2 regions of the Micromonospora violae genome follow, and region 2 is predicted to be linked to the other one. Evidence: riboswitches for the same ligand, from Rfam matches in the RefSeq annotation. Region 2 holds a riboswitch; the other holds the start of a gene.
The links. Region 2 has a riboswitch for thiamine pyrophosphate ahead of EV382_RS18560 (ECF transporter S component). Riboswitches for the same ligand answer to the same signal wherever they lie in the genome.
Positions count from the first base shown of each region.

Region 1: it holds a riboswitch for thiamine pyrophosphate, as region 2 does, so the genes downstream of both, thiE (thiamine phosphate synthase) here and EV382_RS18560 (ECF transporter S component) in region 2, are expected to answer to the same signal.

Region 1 is NZ_SHKK01000001.1:4,893,363-4,896,525, forward strand. Features, by position in the region: gene thiO (glycine oxidase ThiO) at 1-243, opposite strand, end outside; gene thiE (thiamine phosphate synthase) at 237-863, opposite strand; TPP riboswitch at 858-967, opposite strand; gene EV382_RS21785 (ThuA domain-containing protein) at 1,338-3,163, shown strand, end outside.
Region 2 is NZ_SHKK01000001.1:4,211,012-4,214,174, forward strand. Features, by position in the region: gene EV382_RS18550 (AAC(3) family N-acetyltransferase) at 1-660, opposite strand, end outside; gene EV382_RS18555 (alpha/beta fold hydrolase) at 690-1,538, opposite strand; TPP riboswitch at 1,645-1,749, shown strand; gene EV382_RS18560 (ECF transporter S component) at 1,823-2,410, shown strand; gene EV382_RS18565 (ABC transporter ATP-binding protein) at 2,533-3,163, shown strand, end outside.

The sequences.
Region 1 (3,163 bases), 680 kb from region 2:
GGACGCCAGCAGCAACTCGGTCAGTTGCCGCTCCCCGAAGTACGCCTCGGCGACCGGCGAGAGCATGCCGGCGGCCACCGCCGACGCCCCCGAGCCGGGTGCCGGATCGTGCACCACCACCCGCAGCCCGCGCAGGGCGCACCGCCAGGCGATCGCGAGCCCGATCGGCCCCGCTCCCACCACTGCCACGTCCGGCCGGACCCGGTCGCTCGACGGCGCTGACGGGGACCGGCCGGTCAGCACGTCAGGGCCTCGATCAGCGCGGCGGTGGCCCGTGCCGGGTCGGCGGCGGTGGAGACGGCACCGACCACCGCCACCCCGTACGCCCCGGCGGCCCGCAGCGCCGGCACCCGGGCGGCGGTGACGCCGCCGATCGCGATGACCGGAACGTCCACGGCGTCGACGACGGCGCGCACCCCGGCGGGTCCGATGGGATCGGGTAGGCCGGTCTTGGTGCCGGTGTGGTGGCACGGCCCGACGCCGAGGTAGCTGGCTCCCGCCGCGACGGCCTCGTTCGCCGTGCCCGGCGCGCGGGCGGTGGCGCCGAGCACGGCGGTGGGGCCGAGCACCCGGCGGGCGGCGGCGACCGGCAGGTCGTCGGCGCCGACGTGCCCGCCGGCGGCGCCGACCGCCAGCGCCACGTGCAACCGGTCGTTGACCAGGCAGGTCGCCCGGTACGGCGCGCAGAGCGCCAGCACCCTCCGGGTCAGGTCGTACGCCTCGCGGTCGGTGGCGGAGTCCTCGACCCGGACCTGCACCACCAGGTCGGCTCCGGCCACGGTGAGGGCGGCGCGCACCACGCTGAGTGGGTCGCGACCGGGTCGGGTGTCGGTGATGAGATGCAATCGAGCCAGGGACGGCACGGCAACGCTCCTCCCTGCGCCGGCATTACCCGGATCAGGTTCGACGGTCGGGGGCTGTCAGCCCCCCTCTCAGCCCGGTACACCGGGCTCCCGTGGGTTACTTGCGTGTCACCGTACGACAGATCCGCCGGCCTGCCAAGGCGCGGGGTGGGCGACGGCCGGCGGACCGGCCGGGCAAAAAACGAGCAAGATCCATGGGGCACTTCATGTGGTCCTGTTCGGAATGTCGCCCACCGTTGCAGAACCGTTACCCGTCTGCATCTTGCCCGACATCGAGCCAGCCGAATTAATTTGTTCAGCGATTCGACAAAATGTCGGTGGGGGCACCCTGGCACGGTGTGATCCACCGGCTCCATCAGGGACGGCATTCGGCGAGCCGACTCCCGCGATCTCTGTCACTACGACACAGGAGGCGGCGTGTCCCGTTCTCGTCGTGCCCGCGTACCCATCACCGCAACCCTAGTTTCCCTGGCCATGGCCTCGACAACCCTGTTCGGCGCGCCTGCCCAGGCGGCCGCCCAGGCCCCCGCCCGGGATGCCCAGGCGGCAGCCCCGGTCAGCCAGGTGGCCCCGAAGGCGGCACAGGCCGCAGCCGATCCCTTCTCCGTCCTCGTCTTCTCCAAGACCGCCGGCTTCCGGCACGACTCCATCCCCACCGGCATCGCCGCCATCCAGCAGCTCGGTGCCGCCAACGGATTCACCGTGGACAACTCCGAGGACGGCGCCGCATTCAACGACGCCAACCTGGCGAAGTACAAGGCGGTGATCTGGCTCTCCACCACCGGTGACGTGCTCAACGCCGACCAGCAGGCGGCGTTCGAGCGCTACGTGAAGGCCGGCGGCGGTTACGTCGGCATCCACGCCGCGTCGGACACCGAGTACAACTGGCCCTGGTACGGCGACCTGGTCGGCGCGTACTTCGCCAACCACCCGCAGAACCAGACGGCCACGGTCAAGGTGGAGGACCACGCCCACCCGTCCACCGCCGAACTGCCGGACCGCTGGTCGCGGTTCGACGAGTGGTACAACTACCAGAGCAACCCCCGGCCGGACGTCCACGTGCTGGCCAGCCTGGACGAGAAGAGCTACACCCCCGGCGCTGGCGCGATGGGTGCGGACCACCCGGTCGCCTGGTGTCAGGACTACGACGGTGGCCGCTCCTGGTACACCGGTCTGGGGCACACCCGGGAGTCGTACGCCGAGCCCCAGTTCCTCTCCCACCTGCTCGGCGGCATCCGGACCGCGGCGGGCGTCGAGAACGCCGACTGTGGCGCCTCGAAGACCTCCAACTTCGAGAAGGTCACGCTGGACAGCAACACCAGCAACCCGATGGAGTTGGACATCGCCCCCGACGGGCGGGTCTTCTACATCGAGCGCGACGGTCGCGTGCAGATCGTGAAGCCGGACACCGGCAACACCGTCACCGCCATCGACCTGGACGTCTTCACCGGTAACGAGGACGGCCTCATCGGCATCCGGCTCGACCCGGACTTCGCCACGAACAACTGGGTGTACCTGTACTACGCCCCGAACGACGGGGTCACCCGCAACCTGCTGTCCCGATTCACGGTGACCGGCGACACCATCAGCCCGGCCAGCGAGAAGCAGGTGCTGCGGGTCGACACCCAGCGCAACACCTGCTGCCACGCGGGCGGCAGCATGACCTTCGACGGCGAGGGCAACCTCTACCTGGCCACCGGCGACAACACCAACCCGTTCGAGTCGAACTCGTACTCGCCGATCGACGAGCGGTCGGGTCGCCAGGACTACGACGCGCAGCGCACCTCCGCCAACACCAACGACCTGCGCGGCAAGGTGATCCGGATCCACCCCGAGGACGACGGGACGTACACCATCCCGGACGGCAACCTCTTCGCGCCGGGCACCGAGAAGACCCGTCCCGAGATCTACGCGATGGGCTTCCGCAACCCGTTCCGGATCGGCACCGACCCGAAGACCAACACCCTGTACGTCGGGGACTACGGGCCGGACGCCAACTCGGACAACCCGAACCGCGGCCCCCGCGGTCTGGTCGAGTGGAACATCGTCACCCCGGGCAACTACGGCTGGCCGTACTGCACGGGCACGAACGAGGCGTACAACGACTACACGTTCCCGTCCGGTCCGAGCGGCCCGAAGTTCGACTGCGCCGCGCCGGTGAACAACTCGCCCAACAACACCGGCCTGACCAACCTCCCGCCGGTGGTCCCGGCGACCGTCGACTACGGGTACGCCGGTGACGCGCGTTACCCGGAGATCGGCGGCGGTGGCGCCCCGATGGGCGGCCCGGTCTACCGCTA
Region 2 (3,163 bases):
GAAGTCGTCCGCGTCGAGCCGTACGTCCTGCCACCACACCCACTCCCGACCACCGTCGGCGGTACGCACAGCGGCACCGACCCGTTCCCGGGGCGAGCCGGGGCAGCGGTACTCGGCCAGGTGCAGCGAGGTGCTCACCGAGTGGTCCACACCGAGCAGCAACACGTCGGCGTCCAGGTCGTGGAGGCGGGCCAGCGGGGAGCCCTCGCCGAGCATGTCCGCCCGGGTGTGCCCGGCGACCACCTGCTCGGCGGCGGGGCCGAGCGCGGCGAACGACACCTGCGGATGGGAGCTGCGCAGCGCCCCGGGCCAGCCGCGGACCGTCTCGGCGACCGCCCCCATGAACCGGCTGGGTGTGACCGCCGGGTCGAAGCCTGGCATCTCCGCGCGGATCAGCGGCCACCAACCCGCCGGCACCGGCGGGTTGCTCCACCGCGCGGGGTCGCTGTTGTCGGGTGTGTGGGTGGGCACGACGATCGTGCCGTCCGGGCCGAGCGCGTCGCGCAGGGCGAGCACCACCGCGTGCGGACCGCCGCTGACGAAGCCCAACGGACGCAGCGCGGCGTGCACCAGCAGCGTCGAGCCGGGGCGTACGCCCAGCACGCGCAGCTGCGCGGCGATCGAGCGACGGCTGCCCGGCCCGTTGGCGCCCGTCGTCACCACGACTCTCCCTCGTTGGCCCGCACCGCTCAGGCCGTTCCGCCGGCTTGGGCCGTTCCGCCGGTGCGGGCCAGGATCGCCTCGGCGAGCGGGGCCGGGGCGGTGTCCGGGATCCAGTGACTCACCCCGGCGAGCTGCACGAAGCGGTAGTCACCGGTGACGTTCGCCGCGCACGCCTCAGCGGCGGTCCGGCCGATCGCGACGTCCCGGTCACTCCAGACGTACGTGGTGGGCACCGCGACCGGGCCGACGTTGGCCAGGTCGGCGCGGGACATCGCCCGGTACCAGTTCAGCGCGGCCGTGAGCGCCCCCGGCTCGCGCATCGGGTCGGCGTACCGGTTCACCCGGGAGGAGTCGCCCACCCCGCCGAGCAGCTTGCGAAGCGCCGTCGCGTGCCACGCCAGCAGCACCTTCTCCGCCTTGTCCGGCTTGCGGAACAGCGCCATGTACGACGAGCGGGCCTTCTGTTGCCCATCGCTGGCGAGGGCGTGTGCCATGGCTGCCGGATGCGGTACGGACACCGCGGTCAACGTGTGGACCCGCTCGGGCTGCCGGGCGGCGACCGCCCAGGCCACGACCGCGCCCCAGTCGTGGCCGACCAGGTGGACGGCGTCCAGCCCGAGCGCGTCGAGCACCGCCACCACGTCGGTGACGAGTTCGGGGATCCGGTAGTCGGCCACCGCCGAGGGTCGGGCGCCGGGCGAGTAGCCGCGCTGGTCCAGCGCGTACGTGCGCAGCCCACCCGGGTGCAGCCTCGGCGTCACGTCGTCCCACTCACCGCTGTGTTGCGGGAAACCGTGCAGCAGCAGGACGGGTACGCCGTCCGGTGGACCGTCGACGGTCACGTCGAACGTGAAGCCTCGCGCGTCAACCCGCATGATCGGAAGCGTACCCAGGCTCGGGCCGGACGGCCGCTCCCGCAGGTCAGGCGGTGCCCAGCTGGGCTGGCGACCAGGGTCGGTGTTAGCGTCAGCGAGACAACTTCATATCCGACAGGGGAGCGCACAGCGCTGAGAGTGCGGGCACGCCCGCAGACCCTCGAACCTGATCTGGGTAATGCCAGCGCAGGGAGTTCGGTCGACCTCCAGCCGCGCCGCAGTCCGGTGCCACCGGGCGCGGCGTGCGTCTTCTCCTGGTTCTCTTCCTAGAACTGGGAGCAACCATGGACAACACCACCAATCGTTGGCGCACCATCGACATCGTGGTCGCCTCGGTGATCGCTGTCGCCTTCGGCGTCATCTTCTGGGCCTGGGGCCTGGTCTGGAGCGCCACCGAGGGTGCCTTCGCGTTCTTCCCGCCGGCGCAGACGCTGCTGTACGGCGTCTGGCTGATGCCGGCGGTGATCGGTGGGCTGGTCATCCGTAAGCCTGGCGCCGCGCTCTACTGCGAGACCGTGGCCGCGGTCCTGTCCGCGCTGCTGGGCAGCCAGTGGGCCGGCACGGTGATCCCGCAGGGCATCGTGCAGGGCATCGGCGCCGAGCTGGCCTTCGCCGCCTTCCGGTACCGGTCGTTCCGGCTGCCGACCGCGGTGTTCGCCGGTGCGCTGACCGGCCTCAGCGCCGCGCTGTTCGACTTCTTCGTCTGGAACGTCGACTACGCGCTGACCGACTACCGCATTCCGTACGCGCTGCTCACCATCGTCAGCGCCACCGTGATCGCCGGTTTCGGCGGCTGGCTGCTCACCAAGGCCCTGGCCAACACCGGCGTCCTGGACCGCTTCCCCGCCGGCCGAAACCGAGCCCTGATCTAACCCACCCCCACTCATTGGCGTTGATCAAGAGGTTTGCGTCAGCAAATCGGCTTCCGGTGACGCAAACCTCTTGATCAACGGGGGGCAAGAGGGGCAGGGCGGGGCTGGGAGGGGGTGGGGTCGTGGGCGGGGTACTGCTGCGGGGGTTCGGGTGGCGGCACGCCGGGCGACGGGCCTGGGCGGTGCGCGGGGTGGACCTGCAGATCGAGGCCGGGGAGCGGGTTCTGCTGCTCGGACCGTCCGGGGCGGGTAAGAGCACCCTGCTCAGCGCGCTGGCGGGGCTACTTCCCGAGGACTCCGGCGAGCAGGAGGGCACCGTCGAGATCGACGGGCTCGACCCCCGCAAAGGGCGGGAACGGGTCGGCGTGGTCTTCCAGGACCCGGAGACCCAACTGGTCATGGCGCGCTGCGGCGACGACGTCGCGTTCGGGCTGGAGAACCGGGGCGTGCCGGCCGACGAGATCTGGCCCCGGGTGGACGAGGCGCTGCACCGGGTCGGCTTCCCGTACCCCCGGGACCGCCACACCGCGGCGCTCTCCGGCGGCGAACAGCAACGCCTCGCCCTGGCCGGCGCGCTGGCCCTGCGCCCCGCACTGCTGCTGCTCGACGAGCCGACCGCCAACCTCGACCCGGCCGGGGCGGACCTGGTCCGGCACGCGGTGGCCAGCGCGCTGGACGCCGACACCACGCTGATCCTGGTCGAACACCGGGTCGCCGAGGCACTACCGCTGGTCGACCGGGTGGTCGTCCTGG